Regions from separate parts of the Streptomyces yamdrokensis genome, predicted to be linked through region 2. Evidence: riboswitches for the same ligand, from Rfam matches in the RefSeq annotation. Region 2 holds a riboswitch; each other region holds the start of a gene.
The links. Region 2 has a riboswitch for cobalamin ahead of ACWZEH_RS27195 (energy-coupling factor ABC transporter permease). Riboswitches for the same ligand answer to the same signal wherever they lie in the genome.

Region 1 (6,787 bases), 880 kb from region 2:
CGGTCTCGTCCAGCCGCACCCAGTCCAGGTCACCGGCGTCCCGGTCGACGAGCGCGCCGAGGTTGACCGAGCCCAGGTTGCAGACCGCGGTCTCCCCGTCGCTGGTGACCTCGAGGATCTCCGTGCACAGGTTGGACGAGTGGACGACGTGGCCGGGCTCGGCGGTCTGGTTGGCGGTGCGGTTGGCGGCGTCCTTGAACGTCATCCAGCCGTTGCCGGTCTGGGCGAGGGTCCGCATCATGCGCCCGTACAGCTCCCGCGCGGGGATCGTCCTGCGTGCCAGGCCCGCGGCCTCGGCGGCCCGGTAGGCCGCGTCGAACTCCTCACCCCACAGGTCGACCAGGTGCGGAACGTCGGACGGGGAGAACAGCGACCAGGGCGCGTCGGCGTTCACCCGGCGCATGAATTCGTCCGGCACCCAGTGCGCGAGGTTCAGGTTGTGCGTACGGCGGGCGTCCTCACCGGTGTTGTCGCGCAGCTCCAGGAACTCCTCGACGTCAGAGTGCCAGGTCTCCAGGTAGACCGCCGCCGCGCCCTTGCGCCGGCCGCCCTGGTTCACGGCGGCGACCGAGGCGTCCAGGGTCTTCAGGAACGGGACGATGCCGTTGGAGTGCCCGTTGGTGCCGCGGATCAGTGAACCCCGGGAGCGGACGCGGGAGTAGGAAAGGCCGATGCCGCCGGCGTGCTTGGAGAGGCGGGCCACCTGGTGGTAGCGGTCGTAGAGGGAGTCCAGCTCGTCCTTCGGGGAGTCGAGGAGGTAGCAGGACGACATCTGGGGGTGCCGGGTACCGGAGTTGAACAGGGTGGGGGAGGAGGGAAGGTACTCCAGGCGGCTCATCAGGCCGTACAGCGCGGCGACCTCGTCCACCGGCCGGACGTCCGTGTTCCCGGCGTCCTTCGCGAGGCCGGCGGCGACCCGCAGCAGGAAGTGCTGCGGTGTCTCCACGACCTTGCGGGTCACCGGATGCCGCAGCAGATAGCGGCTGTGCAGGGTGCGCAGCCCGAAGTAGCCGAAGCGGTCGTCGGCCTGCGGGTCGATCAGCGCGTCGAGTCGGTCCGCGTGCCCCAGGACGAACGCGGCGGTCCGGTCCGCGACGAGACCCTCACGGTGACCGGTCGCGATCGACGACGTGAACGACGTGACCCCCTGAGAGGCGGCCTCGGCGCGGATGCCGAGGGTCAGCAGCCGGGCGGCGAGCCGGGAGTGGACGGGGTCCTCGGAAATGAGTCCGGCCGCCGCCTCGGTGGCCAGCTCGCGCAGCTCGGTCTCGTCCGCGTGCGCGGACCGGCCGCGCAGCGCGGCGGCGGCGACCCGGCCGGGGTCGGCGCCCTGGAGGTCTGCGGTCAGCTCGGTCAGGGTCCGCAGCAGCGCGGCACCGGGGCCGTCGCTCACGTCGACCGCTGAAGCAGGATCGGCTGGCGCGATGGTCACGTGGGGCTCTCCCTCGCTCGGCACGGGGCCTCGCAAGGGCAGGGGGCAGCGCACGGGCACGCACACGCGCCACGCGTCCACCGGCCCATTCCACGAGGCCCGGACGTCGGGCACCCGGACCGGACGGCCGGGTGCACTGTCGGCAGGTCCTCGGACTCAAGCCCGTGCGGGCACACGGGAAACGTGAACACGCACAAGTACACCGTTGCGGGACAGTTCCGGATTCGCACCGGATTCCCCTGCGGCGACAGCGAGCATGAGCATACATCTTGTGCCGGGTGCTGTCGGCAGTCCCATATCTTGTGTCCCGGCGGGTATTGCGGCGCAGGGGCGAGCGGCGAGCGGCGAGGGGCGCAGGGGTGTCAGAGCGTCAGCTCATAGGTGAGCAGCGTGATGTCGTCCAGGTGCGGGACAGGGTTCCAGTCCCGCCCGGGAGAGCGGACGAAACCGAGACGCTCGTAGACGCGGTGGGCCGCACGCATCGTCCGCCGGGTCGACAGCACGACCCGTACGCACCCCTCCGTGGCCCGTGCCCGGTCGGCGCAGGCGCGGACGAGGGCCTCCCCGACACCCCGGCGCCGGGCGGCACGGGCGACCGCGAGCATCCGGATCTCCGCCTCGCCGGGCCCGGCGATGTCGGCCATCGGCCCGCCGCGCGGTACGAACGTCACCCCGCCCAGCACTCTCCCCGCGCCGCCCGCCTTTGCCCCGGTCCCCTCCACGGCGACCAGTACCCCGGCGGCCGCGGCCCGCCCGGCGACGTCCCTGAGCTCACCGAGGTACGCGTCGCTCTCCCCGAAGTCGAGCAGCCCGTCGCGCAGATAGGCCTGCGCGGTGATCTCACCGAGCTCCTCGAACTCGTACGGCTCCACCGGCCGGATGACGGTGTCCATGGGGCGAGTGTGCCCCACGGGTACGGCGAGGGGTCACCGGAGACATCCGGCGGCCCCTCGCCGTACCGCGTCAGTGTGTGCCCTCGCCGTACCGCGTCAGTGTGTGCCCTCGGCGGCCGTATCGACCTTGCCGGCCGTGTCCAGGGGCAGCTCGGTGCTGACCCCCGGGTCGCCCGCGTCCGCCGTGTAGTCCTGCGGCCGGGTCTCGTCGACGCCCTCGGGAGCCTTGACCGCCCTCAGGACGAAGGTCAGGGCGATCGTGACCAGAGCGTTGATCACGAAGGCGGTGAGGCCGATGTAGCCGATCTCGCCGATGCCCGGGATCTCCTGCGACGAACCGCCGAAGTGCTTCTGCGTCGGCGAGGCCACCCCGTACGCCGCGACCGTGCCGTAGAGCATGCCGACCGCCCAGCCAGCGAGCAGCGCCCAGCGGTGGAACCAGCGGGTGAACAGGCCGCCCACCAGCGCCGGGAAGGTCTGCAGGATCCAGATGCCGCCGAGGAGCTGGAAGTTGATGGCGACCGTCTTGTCCATGGTGAGGACGAAGGCCAGCGCCCCCACCTTCACAAGGAGCGAGACCACCTTGGAGACTTTGGTCTCCTGCGCCGGCGTCGCGTCCGGTTTGATGAAGTCCCTGTAGATGTTGCGGGTGAACAGGTTCGCGGCCGCGATCGACATGATCGCCGCCGGCACCAGCGCCCCGATGCCGATGGCCGCGAAGGCCACGCCGGCGAACCAGGCCGGGAACATGTTCTCGAACAACTGCGGGATCGCCAGCTGCCCGTTGCTGACATCGACCCCGGCCGCGATCGCCATGAAGCCGAGCAGCGCCAGCAGGCCCAGCATCAGCGAGTAGAGCGGCAGGATCGTGGTGTTGCGGCGGATCACCTCACGGCTGCGCGAGGACAGCGTCGCGGTGATCGAGTGCGGGTACATGAACAGCGCGAGCGCCGAACCCAACGCCAGCGTGGCGTAGGTCCACTGGCCCGCCTCGGCCGGCACCAGCGAACCGCGCGGCGCGCCGGTGGCCGGGTTGGTCTCGCTGTACGCCTCGCTCGCCCTGGCGAAGATGTCGTCGAAGCCGCCCAGTTTGATCGGGATGTAGATGATCGCCACCGCGATCACGAGGTAGATCAGCGTGTCCTTCACGAACGCGATCAGCGCCGGGGCCCGCAGACCCGACGAGTACGTGTACGCCGCCAGCACACCGAAGGCGATCAGCAGCGGCAGGTCCTTGACGAACCAGTTGGTGTCCTCGCCGCCGCCGACGCCCATCACGTCCAGCACGGCCTGGATACCGACCAGCTGGAGCGCGATGTACGGCATCGTCGCCAGGATGCCGGTGAGTGCCACCGCCAGCGACAGCCCCTTCGAGCCGAACCGGCCGCGCACGAAGTCGGACGTCGTCACATAGCCGTGCTTGTGCGACACCGACCACAGCCGGGGCAGGAAGGTGAAGATCAGAGGGTAGACGAGGATGGTGTACGGCACGGCGAAGAAACCCGCCGCGCCCGCCGCGTAGATCGCCGCCGGTACGGCCACGAAGGTGTACGCGGTGTACAGGTCGCCGCCCAGCAGGAACCAGGTGACCCAGGTGCCGAACGACCGTCCGCCCAGGCCCCATTCGTCGAGACTGTGCTCGTTGGCGGCCCTGCGCCAGCGGGCGGCCAGGAAACCCATCGCCGTGACGAGGACGAAGAAGAAGATGAAGACGGCGAGTGCCACGCCGTTCACGCCGTCGTTCATCGCCGCGCACCGCCCTTCGCCGCCGCGCGGACACGCTGGTCACGCTGCCACAGCTTGTAGGCGATCACCGTCAGCGCGGTGGAGACCAGCACCCACAGCATCTGGTACCAGTAGAAGAACGGGATGCCGATGAAGGTGGGGTCGGTCCTCGCGTACGAACCGACCCACAGCATGGCCACGAACGGTGCTGCAAGACAGACGCCGATGACGACGCGCGCGGGCGTCACCACCGGGCCTCTGCTGGAATCTGGGGCTTGTGACATCGAACGACTCCGTCCCCTCGCTGATCGCCTGCGCTGCGTAATGCGCAGGAAATCTAGGTCAGCGCCGGACCGGGGCGGAACCCCTCGCGGGAATTGCGTACTTAAACTCCACGGAAGGCTGACTCAACGGCTCAGTCCTGCGGGCGCTTCAGCCGGGCGACGAACTTGTACCGGTCCCCCCGGTACACCGAGCGCACCCACTCCACCGGCTGCCCGCCCCGGTCCAGCGAGTGCCGGGAGAGCATCAGCATCGGCAGCCCCACGTCGGTGCCGAGCAGGCCGGCCTCGCGCGGGGTGGCCAGGGAGGTCTCGATGGTCTCCTCGGCCTCCGCCAGATGGACGTCGTACACCTCGGCGAGGGCGGTGTAGAGGGACGTGTACTTGACCAGGCTGCGGCGCAGGGCGGGGAAGCGCTTGGCGCTGAGGTGGGTGGTCTCGATGGCCATCGGCTCGCCGTTCGCCATGCGCAGCCGCTCGATGCGCAGCACCCGCCCGCCGGGGGAGATGTCGAGCAGCGAGGCGAGCCCGTCGTCGGCGGTGATGTAGCCGACGTCCAGCAGCTGCGAGGTGGGCTCCAGACCCTGCGCGCGCATGTCCTCGGTGTACGAGGTGAGTTGCAGCGCCTGCGAGACCTTGGGCTTGGCGACGAAGGTGCCCTTGCCCTGGATGCGCTCCAGACGCCCCTCGACCACCAGCTCCTGGAGTGCCTGGCGCACGGTGGTGCGCGAGGTGTCGAACTCCGCCGCCAGGGTGCGCTCGGGCGGGACCGGTGTACCGGGAGGGGCCGTTTCCGTCATGTCGAGCAGATGCTTCTTCAACCGGTAGTACTTGGGCACGCGCGCCGTACGGACCGTAGTCCCGCCCTCGTTCTCCGTACTGCTGACGTCGGTGCTCATGCTCTGCCTTCCCGGCTCCGAGTGCCGAACGACCGACACGCCATCGGCCCCGGCTCACATCGTGGCACGGCCGCGGCCGGGAAGGTTTCCCGTACGCTCCGTGATCCCCCCTGTATACCGCCGGGCCCGGGGTTGGTCTAGTCCACCGCGGCCGCCCGGGATCGCGGCGGTCCCGGAGCTGCGGCGAGGGGTGTCCAGGGGGCTTCGGTCAGATCCCCTGCCAGTCCGGTTTGCCGGCGTAGGTGTGCCGGAAGTAGTCCGCGAGCCTGAGTTCGGTCGCGGCGGCCTCGTCGACGACGACCGTGACGTGCGGGTGCAGCTGCAGCGCGGACGCCGGGCACACCGCGGCCACCGGGCCCTCGACGGTCGCGGCGACCGCGTCCGCCTTGCCCTCGCCGGTGGCGAGCAGGACCAGATGGCGGGCCTCCAGGATGGTGCCGATACCCTGAGTGATGACGTGGTGCGGGACCTGGTCGATGTCGTCGCCGAAGAAGCGCGCGTTGTCCACCCGGGTCTGCTCGGTCAGCGTCTTGATCCGGGTGCGCGAGGCGAGCGAGGAGCACGGCTCGTTGAACCCGATGTGTCCGTCCGTTCCGATGCCGAGCAGCTGCAGGTCGACGCCGCCGGCCGCGGCCAGCGCCCTGTCGTACGCCTCGCACGCGGCCTGTACGTCCTCGGCCGTGCCGTCGGGGCCCATGAAGGCGTCCATGCCGATGCCGAGCGGCTCCAGGACCTCGCGACGGAGCACCGACCGGTAGGACTCGGGGTGATCGGCGGGCAGTCCCACGTACTCGTCGAGCTGGGCGATCCTCGCCCGGGAGGTGTCCACGGCGCCGGAGCGCGCCTGGGCCGCCAGCGCCTCGTAGACGGGCAGGGGCGTCGAGCCGGTGGCCACGCCGAGCAGGGCGTCGGGGGTGCGCCGCAGGAGATCCGCCATGGCCCCGGCGATGAGTGCGCCGCCGGCCTTGGCGTCCGGAACGATGACAACTTCCACGCTGAGCCTGCCGATCTGAGAGGGGACTCGACTGGGACCGGTCCCCGAGGGGCGCGGGACGGCCATGTGGTTTAGACCAATCTCAATCTAACAGAGCGGGGACCCCGCTCTCGGGCGGCCGGGGTGCGGGAGCGAAGGGCGGCGGCACGTCCGGCGGACATCCGCCGCCCGGCCCCTCCTCAGCGTCCCAGGGCGGAACGGTCGCGGCCCGCCGACCGAAATGAGCATGGAATTCCGTTCCCGAGGCACACCCTCGCGGGATAGGGTGCCTGATGGATGCCCGATGTCCGCTTGGCCGTCGCCCCGATAGACCGTTGTCCCGATGCTCACGTGAGCACGTGATCGCGTGATCACTGAAAAAGACAACAACGAACAGCCTCCGACACATGGACACGGGTAGTGGTCTAGTCCACAATGCGTAACAGTGCAGCGCACGCAAGCCTGCCTTCCCCGCACAGGAAGGCGGATCGAGGACCCGGAGCTCTCTGCCCTGACTGCCCCGGATCCTCGTCCCTCGGCCGAACGGGACCGCACACCCCACGGCCGATGTCGCTCCGGGCTGC
Region 2 (6,787 bases):
ACCAGGGCGATCGCGGGGACGGCCGGCGAGGCCTGGGGCGCCTTCTCCGGCCGGTGCTGACTGGGCGGTGCAGGCACTGACATTCAGCGGTCCCTCGGTGCTCGAGTGCGGGGAGAAAAGAGCCGACGGCGCGCGCCGACCGCGGGCCGGGACGGATCCGCCAAAAGGACGGCCGTTGTCCGGACGAAAACTGGCCCCATGCTAGTCATCCGGATGTGGGTGAAACCTCGTCTGCGCGTGTGGTCCGTCGTCGGAGCCGATTTCGTCGTGAATTTGCGGGTGGAACACAGCCGCGTGGTACGGCTGTCGGCGGCCACCAGCGCGCCGAGAGACTTGGAAGCAGGGGTACCGCTTGTCCCTCGCATCCGCAACGCCCTCCGCTTCGAAGCCGGTTCGGGGCGCCCGCCCTGTCCTTGATAGCTGATTTTCGGCCAACTGTACGGCAGTAGAACGCTGTTGTGATTGTACGGATTCACGACGCGGGGTCGTCGGGATCACCGGTAAGGGGGACTTTCCGGGTGATGCGGTCAGTGGGCGGAGCACTCCGCCGGCAGGTCGCGGCGACCGCTGCCAGCTCCTCCGGGGTGCGAGGGGCGGCGCCCCCATCGGCCGGCAGCCCCCACGCACGCAGCAGGTGCGCGGCCGCGATGCCCCACGGAAGCCGCAGCCCGGCCGCCGCGAGGAGGTCCGTACGGGCCAGCATCACGGCCGCCGGCCCGGTACGCACCCCGGACGGTGTGAGCAGCGCCGCGTCGTCGGCCCAGCGCAGGGCGAGGTCCACGTCGTGGGTGGCCATGACGACCGTGGTGCCCCGCTCACGCAGCCCGGTGAGGGTGGCGAGCAGCCGTTCCCGACCGTCGGGGTCGAGGCCCGCGGTCGGCTCGTCCAGGACCAGGACACGCGGTCGCATCGCCACCGCCCCCGCGATCGCGGCCCGCTTGCGCTGCCCGTAGGACAGCAGATGGGTGGGCCGCTCGGCGAGCGCGGTGATGCCGAGCGCGGCCAGCGCCTGTGCGACCCGCGCCCGCACCTCCGTGTCGGACAGCCCGAGGTTCAGCGGCCCGAACGACACGTCCTGCCCCACGGACGCCGCGAACAACTGGTCGTCGGGGTCCTGCACCACCAGCTGCACCGTCGTCCGCAACCGCGTCAGCCCCTTGCGGTCGTATCGCACGGGCCGGCCTTCCACCGTCAACTCGCCCCCGCTCGGCCGCAGTCCACCGCTCAGCAGCCGCATCAACGTCGTCTTGCCACTGCCGTTGCGGCCCAGCAGCGCGAGCGCGCGCCCCTGACGCACCTCGAAGTCGAGGCCGCTCAGCACGGCCGGACCGTCCTCGTACGCGAAGGACGCGTCGCGCAGGGCGACCAGCGCGGGATCGTCCGGTGCGGGACCGCTCCGCGCGGGATCGTTCCGCGCGGGATCGTTCCGCGCGGGATCGTTCCGCGCGGGACCGTTCGGCGGGGGAGCGCTCATGACATCCGGCTTTCCAGGAGAAGGGTGGCGGCGGCCAGCGCCACGAGCAGCAGCACGCTCACGGCCGTGAACCGTACGGAGATGCGCGCCTCGGGCACCAGGACACGCAACGTGCCGTCGTAGCCGCGTCCGGCGAGCCCCGCCTGCAGCCGCGCCGCCCGGTCGAAGGACCGGACGAACGCCGTCGCGCCGAGCCCGCCCAGCGAACGCCACGACGCCGCCCGGGTGGTGTGCCCCAGCCGGGCCGCCTGCGCCTGACCGACCCGGCGCACGGAGTCGAGCAGCAGGAAGCTCATGCGGTACGTCACCAGGGCCACGTCCACCAGCGGTGCGGGCACCCCGGCCCGCACCAGGCGCGGCAGCAGGTCCGACATCGGCGTGGTGAACGCGAACAGCAGCACCCCGAGGGACGCCGCCGAAGTGCGCAGCAGCAACTCAACCGCGCGCAGCGGCCCTTCAGGGGCCGGCGACACCAACCCGTCCGGTCCGCCCACCTGCACGAGCAGCGTGAGCGCCCCGGTGACGCAGAAGCCCAGCGGCACCCGGTAGGCACGCCACAGCCGCCGGCCCGGCACCCCCGCCGGGCCCAGCAGCACCGCGAGCGCGGTCACCAGCACCAGGGCCGCGCCCGGCCACGGCGGCAGGGAGACGGCGAGCACGGTGAGCCCCAGTCCGAGCACGGCCTTGTCCACCGGATGACGGCGGCGCCAGCGACTGCTGTGCGCCGCCGCGTCGATCGGCAGCACGCGCGATCAGGCCCGGGGCCCGGGGGAGACCGCCGCGCCCGCGCCCGCGTCGGCGCCGGGTCCGGTGTCCGGTCCGGTGCCGGGCACCGGCTGCTGCTCCCGTGCCCGCTCCGCACCCTGCCGGCGTCCGCGCCGCACCCCGAAGTAGTACGCCAGGACCCCCGCGCCGCCGGCGGCCTGGAGGGCGAACAGCCCCGACTCGATCTCACCGGACGGGGGTTCGTACAGTGGCGAGAACCACGGTTCGTAGTCCGGTTCGATCTCGGTGATCGCGGTCCGAGCCTCACCGTCCGCACCGGCGAACGGCTCCTCCTTGTGGTCGCCGAGCCCGAGCGCCAGCGGCAGCACCGCGAGCGCGGCCACGGCGAGCAGCAGCAGCGTGTTGATCCTCGCGTTCCTGGTCATCGCGCCACCTCCGATTCCGTTCCCGTTCCCGTCCCCGCCGTCGCCGGCGCCGGCGCCGACGCGGCAGGCCTGTTGCGGGCGGCTTTGGCCACCAACACGCCGAGACGGGTCAGTTCACCCCTGCTGGACTGCACCAGCAGGCGCATCACCAGCACGGTCAACAACCCCTCGCTCACCGCGAGCGGGATCTGCGTGACGGCGAAGATGGAGCCGAACTTCCCGAGCGCGCCCGGGAACCCGCTCCCCGGGTCGGGGAAGGCGAGCGCCAGCTGCACGCTGGTGACGCAGTACGTGGACAGGTCGGCGACGAACGCGCCGCAGAACACGGCCGCCATCAGCGGCGCCCCGTACCGCCGGACCAGCCGGTACACGCCGTACCCCGCCCACGGCCCGACGACCGCCATGGAGAAGACGTTGGCGCCCAGCGTGGTCAGCCCGCCGTGGGCGAGCAACAGGGCCTGGAACAGCAGGGTGATGGTGCCCAGCACCGCCATGACCGGCGGCCGGAACAGGATGGCGCCCAGCCCGGTGCCGGTGGGGTGGGAGCAACTCCCGGTCACCGACGGCAGTTTCAGCGCGGACAGAACGAAGGTGAACGCTCCCGAGGCGCCGAGCAACAACGTGCTCTCGGGATGTTCCCTGACTTCACGGATGAGTGACCGGGCGCCGTGGACGACGAACGGCGCCGCCGCGACACCCCAGGCGACCGCGTGCGCCGGTGGCAGAAAACCTTCGGCAATGTGCATGACTCGGCAGACCCTCTCCAGCACCTCGTGGATGGTTGACGCGCCTTGGCCGGTCTCCTGGCTGACGGGTACCACCGCCCGAACTCCGCCTTCCCGGGTCCCAGGGGGGACCCAGTGGCTGCCCGTCGGTCCTGTCGGGGACAGGACCAGGGGCCGGAGCCGGACTTCCCGATCACAGTGGCGAGGGCCGCACCGGTGTCGCACCGGATTTCCCGTTCACCAAGGCGTGGCGACAGTAGACCGGCTCCGGCCCGGTGACAAGCGGGTGCCGGGGGCGCGCGGACGGCGCCGCACAGCTCGTACCCCGGCGCACACCTGCGGCCTTGACACCCGACGCACGCCGATGACAGGGGCGGCACCCGGCGGCCGCTGTTCCCCGAAACGTCGGCATGAGGGGCCGGGGCCCTGGGCAGAACCTTGCTGCAATTAATATGCAACAACGTATTCCAGTCAGCAGAGGTGTGAGGTTCGATGACGACCCGACGAATACGGCGTACCACCGGCGCGGCGACCACGGCCGCCGCGCTCGCGCTGGCCGCCGCCTGCTCGGCGCCGACCGGCGGCTCGGACGCCGGTGCGGACGGCGGCGGGTCCGCCGAGTCCGTGGTGATCGGCGTTCCCTCCGAACCCGACACCCTCAGCCCCCTGCTCGGCTACGGCAAGGACGGCAACTCCAAGATCTTCGACGGACTGCTCGCCCGGGACGCGGACCTGGAACTCGAGCCCGCCCTGGCGAAGGCCCTGCCCGAGATCAGCGACGACGGCCGCACCTACACCTACACCCTGCGCTCCGGCGTGACGTTCAGCGACGGCGAACCCCTCACCGCCGAGGACGTCGTCCACACGTACGAAACGGTGCTCGACGACAAGACCAACAACACCGCCAAGAGCGAACTGGACGCTGTCGAGAAGGTCCGCGCGGACGGCGACGACAAGGTCGTCTTCACCCTCAGGTACCCGTACGCGGCCTTCGCCGCCCGCACCGTCCTGCCCATCGTCCCCGAGCACATCACCGCCGGGCAGGACCCCAACACCGGCGCCTTCAACACCGAGCCGGTCGGCACCGGACCGTACGTCCTCACCGGCTGGAGCAAGGGCGAGAAGCTCACCTTCAAGGCGAACCCGGACTACTGGGGCGGCGCCCCGAAGGTGAAAAAGCTCACCATGGCGGTCATCGCCGACGACGACGTCCGCGCCACCCGCCTGCGCTCCGGCGACCTCGACGGCGCGGCCCTCCCGCCCAACCTCGCCGCCACCTTCAAGAACGACGACGGCCGCAAGACCTACCAGGCCACCTCCTACGACTTCCGCGCCGTCACCCTCCCCACCGCGAACGAGGTCACCGGCGACACCGCGATCCGCCGCGCCCTCGACCTCGCCGTGGACCGCGAGGCCATGGTCGACAAGATCCTCGACGGAGCCGGCCGCCCCGCCTACGGCCCGCTGCCCCTGGACGACCCCTGGTACACCAAGGACATCGAACGCCCCCAGGACCTCGACGAGGCCCGCAGCATCCTCGACGAGGCCGGCTGGAAGACCGGCCGGGACGGCGAGGACGGCATCCGCGCCAAGGACGGCACCCGGGCCGCCTTCACCCTCTTCTACCCCTCCGGCGACAAGGTCCGCCAGGACCACGCCCTCGCCTACGCCTCCGACGCCAAGAAGGCCGGCATCGACGTCAAGGTCGAGGGCGCCACCTGGGAGGTCATCGAACCCCGGATGGGCGAGGACGCCGTCCTCGCCGGCTTCGGAAGCACCGGCGACCCCGACTTCGGCCTCTACACCCTGCTCCACTCCTCCCTCGCCGGCGACGGCTTCAACAACATGGCCCGCTACGACAACCCCGCCGTCGACGAGGCCCTCGACACCGGCCGCCGCAGCCAGGACCCCGAGGACCGCAAGGCCGCCTACGACGACCTCCAGCGCGAACTCGCCAAGAACCCCGGCTACACCTTCCTCACCCACATCGACCACCTCTACGTCCTCGCCGACCGCTGGGACGGGCTCACCACCCAGGTCGAACCGCACGAGCACGGCTTCGCCAGCGGCCCCTGGTGGAACGCCGAGAACTGGCAGCCCAAGAAGTGACCGCACTGCCCTGGGGCCCCATGGCCCGCCTCGTGGCACGGCGGGCCCTGCTCGCCGTGCCCGTCCTGCTCGTCGTCACCTTCGGCGTCTTCGCCATCGCCGCCGCCTCCCCCTTCGACCCCGTCAAGGCCTACGCCGGCACCGCCGCCCTCGGCGCCGACCAGGAGACCCTCGACCGGCTCCGCGAGAACCTCGGAGTGGACCGTCCCTTCGCCGCCCAGTGGTGGGAATGGCTGACCTCCGCCGTCACCGGCGACCTCGGCCAGTCCAGCGTGCTGCGCCAACCGGTCGCCGAGGCCATCGGCGAGCGGATCGTGTGGTCCACGCTGCTGTGCACCGCCGCGTTCGCCGTCGCCGTCCTGCTCGGCACCCTGCTCGGTGTGCTCGCCGCCCGCCGCCCCGGCTCACCCCTCGACCGCGCGGTCACCTCCCTCGCGTACTCCCTGGAGGCCGCACCGGTCTTCTGGATCGCCCTGCTCGCCGTCTGGCTGTTCGCCCTCCAACTCGGCGTCCTCCCGGCCGGCGGCCTCACCGACACCGGCAGCGAACACGTCACCGCGGGACAGGTCGCACACCACCTGATCCTCCCCGCCGGCGTCCTCGCCCTCTCCCAGCTCCCCTGGTTCACGCTGTACGTACGCCAAGGCGTCGGCGACGCCCTCGCGGAGGACCCCGTACGCGGCGCCCGCGCCCGCGGCCTCGGCGAACGCACCGTGCTCCTCGGCCACGCCCTGCGCTCCGGCCTCCTGCCCGTCCTCACCCTGATCGGCTCCCGCGTACCCGAACTCATCACCGGGGCCCTGCTGGTGGAGACCGTCTTCAGCTGGCCCGGCATCGCCGCCGCCACCGTCGAGGCGGCCACCGCCGTCGACTTCCCGCTCCTGGCCGCGCTGACGACCCTCGCCACCGCCGCCGTCCTCGCCGGAAACCTCCTGGCGGACCTCCTGTACGGACTGACCGACCCGAGGGTGAAGCTCAGTGAGATGTGATTTTGATGACTGACACCACCGTCACGAAGGCCGACGCGACCGTACCCGCGGCGGGGACCGGGTGGCGCTCACGCGGCACCGCACGCCGCTCCACCCACACCCTGCGCCTGCGCGTCTCCGCCACCCTGGTCGCCCTCACGGCCCTCGCGGTCCTGCTCGTCCCGCCGCTGGTCCAGCTCGACCAGCAGGCCGTCGACCTCGCCTCGAAGCTCCTCCCGCCGAGCTGGGCCCACCCCTTCGGCACCGACGACGTGGGCCGCGACCTGCTGCTGCGCTGCGTCTACGGCCTGCGGGTCTCCCTGCTCGTCGGAGTCGTGGCGGCACTCACCGCCACCGTGA
Region 3 (6,787 bases), 4.5 Mb from region 2:
GCGTTCCACATCGCGCCGTGCGGAGCGTTGTCGACCGTGTGCAGGGTGACCGTGTTGGGCTGGGCGGCGGCCAGGCGGCGGGAGGGCAGCCAGGGGGCCACCGCGTCGCCGGGGCCGTGGACGATCAGGGCGGGGATGCCGACGCGCTCCGGCCCCGGGGTGCCCGGGTGACGACCACCCTGGTGATGACCGAAATGGTCGCCGTGGCGGCCGGTGCGGCCCTGGGCGGCGCGGACCGCCAGGGGCAGCAGCGCGCCGGGCGTACGCCGGGCGGCGGCGAGGGCCCGGAGTGTCGATTCCCAGCTGAGTACCGGGGAGTCGAGGACCAGCCCGGCGACGTGGTCGCGCAGCCCGGAGCGGGCGGCGGCGCGCAGCGCCATGGTCGCGCCGGTGGACCAGCCGAGCAGGACGACCTGCCGGGCGCCGGCGTCCACCGCGTACCTGATCGCCGCGTCGAGGTCGCGCCACTCGGTCTCGCCGAGGTGGTTGAGGCCGTCGGGCGAGCGCGGCGCGCCCCGGTCGCCCCGATAGGCGGGGGCGAGCACCGGAAAGTGGTGCCGGTGCAGGAACTCCATGAGGTTCATGGTGTGTTCCCGGGTGGTGCCGAGGCCGTGCACCGCCAGCACCCAGGTGTCCCGGACTCCCGGCACGAACCAGGCGGGTAGAGGGCCGAGTTCGCCGGGGACGTCGACGTCTGTGTGGTCCAGGCCCAGGGCGGTCCCCGGATCGCCGACGTAGAGGTTCGGGGTGAACCAGACCCGGTCACCGGGCTCGAGGGTGCCCCGTACGACGCGTTCGACCCGGCGTACGACGGTGTCGGCGGAGGACGGAACGCCGGCCAGGACGGGGCCGACGACCGCGTGTGCGCCGTCACCGGCGAGGCCGTAGCGGCCGGGCCGCAGCGCGGCGAGGTGCCGGGTGAGGGTGACCTGTCCGGCGGCGACGCCGTGCACGGTGAGCCGGGGCTCGGTGGGCAGGGGTCTGCCCGGCGGCGCCTTGAGGGCGGCGTCGCTGGCAAGTCTGCCGACCGCCACCGCGGCGACGGAGGCCCCTATCACGGCGGTGACGGCAGCGGCCGTCGTTCTGACAGTACGCACCCACCCAGTGTCCCGGTGGACCTGCCGCCCGGCCACCCCGGCGGTCGCACGGGACCGGGCTGCCGGGTACGCCCGGTCGCCGGGCCGGGCGGCAGCCGGGGGGCCGGGCTGCCGAGTCGCCAGGTCGCCGGGCTGCCAAGGGGTCCTTGCACTGTGCCCGCCCGGGCCGCGCGGCCCGGCACCGGACCTCGCCGCGTTGCCGGAAAGCCCTGGCAGCTCCGCCACGAGGGCTCTGTGGCGCCTCGCGATGCTCCCCCATTGCCTGAAAGGCGTGGGCGGTACCCCCGGCACCGGACCACGCGACCTCATCGGGCGTTCATGGTGCAAGGACCCCTGAGGGCCCGGTCACGCGGTCGATGGAGGCTACGCCGGGGGGCCGTCACCGGCGTCGGCCGGCCGCTCCGGGCGACGCCACCGCCACCCTCCGGCATCGGCCGGCCCGGCCCCGCTGCCCGTGAGCACGTGAGTACGTGAGCACGTGGATGATCCAGCCGGCGCCTGCTCCCCGCCGGCAGCCCCGGAAGCCGACCGGGCCGGCCGGCCACCCGGCCACGCGGTGGACACGCCCGCCGGGGAGACTCCACCGGCGGCGACGGCCGGCCGCTCCGGAGCGTGCCGCCCCCCACCGGCCGCCGGTCGCTCAGCCGCGCTGCCCGTGAGCGCGTGGGCGGTCCGGAGGCTTCCGTCGGCCGGCGGGCCCGGGAACCGGCCCCCCCCCGGCCGACCGGCCCCCGGTCGGTGGACGCCCCGCCGTGGGAGACGACGCCGGTGGCGGCCGGCCGTTCCGGTCCCGCCCCGTCACCCGCCACAGCCGGTCAGCCGGTCAGCCGTGCCGGCCGTAGCTCTGCAGGCGGTCCGTGACCTCTGCGAGCCGGTCGGCCGACAGGAGGTTCGGGGAGCGGCCGGGGACGGACGAGGCGGTCAGCCAGAGCCTGCACATCCACTCCAGCTGGGCGGTGCGGTCGTAGGCCTGGTCGAGGGTCGCGCCGTAGGTGACGGTGCCGTGGTTCTGGAGGAGGCAGCCGGTGCGGTCCTCGAGGGCACGCAGCATGTTCCCGGCCAGCTCGTCGGTGCCGTAGGTCGCGTACGGGGCCACCCGTACGGGTCCGCCGAGCGCGGCGGCCATGTAGTGGATCAGCGGGAGTTCGTCGACGAGCGTGGAGACGGCCGTCGCGTGCACGGCGTGGGTGTGCACCACCGCGCGGGCGCCGGTCGTGCGGTACACCGCGAGATGCATGGGCAGCTCGCTGGTCGGGGCCAGGGTCCCGAGGACCTGCCGGCCGGTGAGGTCGACGCCGGTGACGTCGTCCGGCGTCAGCCGGTCGTAGGGCACCCCCGAGGGGGTGACCAGCACGGTGTCCCCCACCCGCAGCGAGACGTTGCCGGAGGTTCCGACGACGAACCCGTCCACGACGGTTCGGCGGGCCGCCCCGACGAGGGCGGTCCAGGCGCGGGCCTCCTCGTCGCTCGCCGGCCGCTCCCGCCGTTTCCTCGCGCCCCGCCGGTCGACCTGTCGCTCAGCCATGCCGTGATCCTGCCGGGTGACCGAAATCTCTTCAACGGCGTGCTCCGGCTCCCGGTCGTGCCCGCCCGCCCCCCGACTGCCCGTCCGCAACCGCCTCCGGCCGGCCCTGGAGCAATCGGCTTCATCACGGTCACCCCAATGCCCATCCCAGTTCATCTTCCGTTCATTCAGGTTACCTACGTTCAACACGCCAATGACTTCGAACGATTGCTTGGGTAAATGGAAAGCTTCTCGCTGATCCTCGCGATTGTGGTGGTAACCGCACTCGCGTTCGATTTCACGAACGGTTTCCACGACACCGCGAACGCGATGGCGACGACCATTTCGACCGGTGCTCTCAAGCCCAAGGTCGCGGTGGCCATGTCCGCCGTGCTCAACCTGGTGGGCGCCTTCCTCTCCGTGGAGGTCGCCAACACGATCTCCAAGGGCCTCGTCGACGAGGCCGGCATCCGTCCCGAGGTCATCTTCGCCGCACTGGTCGGCGCGATCCTCTGGAACCTCCTGACCTGGCTGGTCGGTCTGCCGTCCAGCTCCTCGCACGCCCTGATGGGCGGCCTGATCGGCGCCACCGTCGCCTCGGCGGGCTTCGGCGCGGTGCACGGCGACGTCCTGGTCACCAAGGTACTGATCCCCGCGATCGCCGCGCCGCTGGTCGCCGGCCTGGCCGCGATGTTCGCGACCCGGCTGACCTACCGCATGGGCCGCAGGTCGGCCGACAGCAAGGCGTCCGAGAAGGGGTACCGGGCCGGCCAGATCGCCTCCGCCGGTCTGGTCTCCCTGGCCCACGGCACCAACGACGCCCAGAAGACGATGGGCATCATCACCCTGGCCCTGGTCGCCGGCGGCACCCTCGCCCCGGACTCCGACCCGCCGATGTGGGTCATCCTCTCCGCGGGCATCGCCATCGCGCTCGGCACCTACCTCGGCGGCTGGCGCATCATCCGCACCATGGGCAAGGGCCTGACCGACCTCCAGCCGCAGCAGGGCTTCGCCGCCCAGACCAGCGCCGCGACGGTCATCCTGGCCTCCTCCCACCTCGGTTTCTCCCTGTCCACCACGCACTCGGTCTCGGGTTCGGTGATGGGTGCGGGCCTGGGCCGCAAGGGCGGCGTGGTCCGCTGGTCGACGGCCACCCGGATGTTCGTCGCCTGGGGCCTGACGCTGCCGGCGGCGGCCCTGGTCGCGGCGATCGCCGAGTGGATCTGCGGCTTCGGCAGCTGGGGCACCGCCCTCGTCGCCGTCTTCCTGGTCGGCTCCAGCGCGGCGATCTGGAAGATCTCCCGGCGCGAGGTCATCGACCACACCAACGTGAACGAGACCGACGAGGAGCAGAGCGGCGTCGTGACCGCGGCCATGGCCGCGGTGGCCACCCCGCCGGCGGGCCACGTGAGCGACGAACTCTCGGCCACCGTCCCGGCCCCCACCGACCCGACGGCCCCTCCGGCCAAAACCACGGTCTGACCCCCAGCAGGACGCGAAGGAAGAAGAGCACCATGAAGATCGACTGGGCCTCCCTCGGTTCCGTCTTCGGCGTCAGCCTCGTGGTCACCGTGGCTCTGGTGGCCCTGTTCACCCTGGGCATCACCGGCCTGTCCCACCGTGAACGGGCTGCGGCCCGGGGCGGGTCCGCGACCCTCGCGGTCACCGGCGCCTACGCCTGCTTCGCGGCGTGCGCGGCGGCGGTGGCATACGGGATCCACCTGATCATGGCCTGACGGTCCGTCCGACGGGCGGTGCGGGGCACGTTGCCTCCGTACCGCCCGTTCGCCGTGCCCGTGCCGCCTTCGGGGTCCATCCTCCGGAACCCCTCTGTGGGCCTCAGCACACTTCAGCCTCGCAGGTCAACGGCAAGTTGACGGTTCTTCCGGACCATGGTGGACTGCCGAAGCCAATACGGGCGGCAGGAGAGGAAGCCGGTGCGATTCCGGCGCGGTCCCGCCACTGTCACCGGGGTGAACCACCCCGGGAGCCAGGAACTCTCGCCGCCGGTCTCGTCGAACCAGGGCGTGGACACCCTGAGTGAGGACATATCGCCATGCCCGGCTGCCTGTCGAGGTCGACCAGCGACGCCCCGCCCCCGCCCGGGGCGGCCATCCCCACCGGATCCCTCACCGGCTGAACCCATGGGTGCCGATCGCGCGTTCGCGTACGGCGCCGCTGCCGGCCTCCTCGGCGACCTGCTCCTCGGCGATCCCCGCCGAGGGCACCCGGTCGCCGCTTTCGGGCGGGCCGCGGCTGCCGTGGAACACATGCTGTGGCGGGACGACCGGGGCCGGGGCGCGCTGCACACCGCCGTCTGCGTCGGCGGGGCCGTCGCTCTGGGGAGCCTGGCCGCCCGCTGTGCACGGTCCTCCCCCGCCGCCTCCGTCGCCCTCACCGGCGCGGCCACCTGGGCCGTCGTCGGAGGGACGTCGCTGGCCCGGGAGGCCCGCGCCATCGGGCGCGCCCTGGAGTCCGGGACCGCCGAGGGCGTCGCGGCGGCCCGGGCGCGGCTGCCGCACCTGTGCGGGCGGGACCCGCAGGCGCTGGACGCCGACGGGATCGCCCGCGCGGTCGTGGAGTCCGTCGCCGAGAACACCTCCGACGCCGTGGTGGGCGCCCTGGTGTGGGGGGCCGTCGCCGGTGTGCCGGGACTGCTCGGGTTCCGGGCCGTCAACACCCTGGACGCCATGGTCGGCCACAGGTCCCCCCGCCACCTGCGGTACGGCTGGGCCTCCGCGCGCCTCGACGACGTCGCCGGGTGGCCCGGGGCGCGGCTGACCGCCGTCCTCGCCTCGGCCGCCGGGCCGGACCCGCGGGGTGCCGTGCGGGCCTGGCGCGCGGATGCCGCCGAACATCCGAGTCCCAACGCCGGGCCCGTGGAGGCGTCCTTCGCGGGCGCGCTCGGCGTGCGGCTCGGGGGGACGCTGTCCTACGCCGGGCGGGTCGAGCACCGGCCCGTCCTCAACGGCGGCGGCCGTGCCGTGACCGTGGCGGACATCGACCGCGCGGTACGGCTCTCGCGCCGCGTCGGCTGGCTGGCCCTCGGTGCCGGCGTCGTCGCGCGGCCCGTGGTGCGAGCGGTGACGCGGTCGGTCACGCGGTCGGCGCGCCGCGGGAAGGGACGTACGTCATGAGCGGTGGAGGCCTGCTGGTCGCCGGTACGACGTCGGACGCCGGCAAGAGTGTGGTGACCGCCGGGATCTGCCGGTGGCTGGTGCGGCAGGGCGTCAAGGTCGCGCCGTTCAAGGCGCAGAACATGTCGCTGAACTCGTTCGTGACGCGGGAGGGCGCCGAGATCGGCCGGGCGCAGGCCATGCAGGCCCAGGCCTGCCGGGTGGAGCCGCACGCACTGATGAACCCGGTGCTGCTCAAGCCCGGCGGGGAACGGAGCAGCCAGGTCGTCCTGCTGGGCCGGGCGGTCGGCGAGCTGAGCGCGCGCGGCTACCACGGCGGGCGGCAGCAGCAGCTCCTGGGCACGGTGCTGGACTGCCTCGCGCAGTTGCGGGGCACGTATGACGCGGTGATCTGCGAAGGAGCCGGCAGCCCGGCCGAGATCAATCTGCGGCGCACCGACATCGTCAACATGGGGATCGCCAGGAACGCCGGACTCCCCGTCCTCGTCGTCGGCGACATCGACCGCGGCGGCGTCTTCGCCTCCTTCTTCGGCACCGTCGCGCTGCTGTCCCCCGAGGACCAGGAACTGGTCGCCGGGTTCCTGGTGAACAAGTTCCGGGGGGATGTGTCGCTCCTCGAGCCGGGCCTGGACATGCTGCACGGTCTGACCGGGCGGCACACGTACGGCGTGCTGCCCTTCCGCCACGGGCTCGGCATCGACGAGGAGGACGGGCTGGCGGTGTCCCTGCGGGGCGCCGTGCGGGAGTCCGCGGTCGCCGCGCCGGTCGGCGAGGACGTGCTGCGGGTCGCCGTGTGCGCGGTGCCTCTGATGTCCAACTTCACGGACGTGGACGCGCTGGCCGCCGAACCGGGCGTCGTGGTCCGCTTCGTGGACCGGCCCGAGGAACTGGCCGACGCCGACCTCGTGGTGGTGCCGGGCACACGCGGCACCGTACGGGCGCTCCAGTGGCTGCGGGAGCGCGGACTCGCCCACGCGCTGAGGCGGCGGGCGGCCGAGGGGCGGCCCGTGCTCGGGATCTGCGGCGGCTACCAGATCCTCGGGGAGCAC

Region 1: linked by a shared signal. The riboswitch ahead of ACWZEH_RS23425 (ribonucleoside-diphosphate reductase subunit alpha) and the one ahead of ACWZEH_RS27195 (energy-coupling factor ABC transporter permease) in region 2 are both predicted to bind cobalamin.
Region 3: linked by a shared signal. The riboswitch ahead of ACWZEH_RS06785 (cobalamin biosynthesis protein) and the one ahead of ACWZEH_RS27195 (energy-coupling factor ABC transporter permease) in region 2 are both predicted to bind cobalamin.

Annotation. Positions count from the first base shown of each region.
Region 1 covers NZ_CM132679.1:5,232,005-5,238,791, forward strand. Annotated here, with positions in the region: gene ACWZEH_RS23425 (ribonucleoside-diphosphate reductase subunit alpha) at 1-1,432, opposite strand, end outside; cobalamin riboswitch at 1,557-1,696, opposite strand; gene ACWZEH_RS23430 (GNAT family N-acetyltransferase) at 1,795-2,325, opposite strand; gene mctP (monocarboxylate uptake permease MctP) at 2,422-4,071, opposite strand; gene ACWZEH_RS23440 (DUF3311 domain-containing protein) at 4,068-4,334, opposite strand; gene ACWZEH_RS23445 (GntR family transcriptional regulator) at 4,466-5,230, opposite strand; gene nagB (glucosamine-6-phosphate deaminase) at 5,439-6,224, opposite strand.
Region 2 covers NZ_CM132679.1:6,112,150-6,118,936, forward strand. Annotated here, with positions in the region: gene ACWZEH_RS27175 (ATP-binding protein) at 1-83, opposite strand, end outside; gene ACWZEH_RS27180 (energy-coupling factor ABC transporter ATP-binding protein) at 473-1,474, opposite strand; gene cbiQ (cobalt ECF transporter T component CbiQ) at 1,471-2,220, opposite strand; gene ACWZEH_RS27190 (energy-coupling factor ABC transporter substrate-binding protein) at 2,227-2,625, opposite strand; gene ACWZEH_RS27195 (energy-coupling factor ABC transporter permease) at 2,622-3,371, opposite strand; cobalamin riboswitch at 3,402-3,610, opposite strand; gene ACWZEH_RS27200 (ABC transporter substrate-binding protein) at 3,843-5,459, shown strand; gene ACWZEH_RS27205 (ABC transporter permease) at 5,480-6,448, shown strand; gene ACWZEH_RS27210 (ABC transporter permease) at 6,454-6,787, shown strand, end outside.
Region 3 covers NZ_CM132679.1:1,645,788-1,652,574, forward strand. Annotated here, with positions in the region: gene ACWZEH_RS06765 (alpha/beta hydrolase family protein) at 1-1,097, opposite strand, end outside; gene ACWZEH_RS06770 (class II aldolase/adducin family protein) at 1,921-2,622, opposite strand; gene ACWZEH_RS06775 (inorganic phosphate transporter) at 2,842-4,083, shown strand; gene ACWZEH_RS06780 (hypothetical protein) at 4,116-4,337, shown strand; cobalamin riboswitch at 4,481-4,623, shown strand; gene ACWZEH_RS06785 (cobalamin biosynthesis protein) at 4,746-5,738, shown strand; gene ACWZEH_RS06790 (cobyric acid synthase) at 5,735-6,787, shown strand, end outside.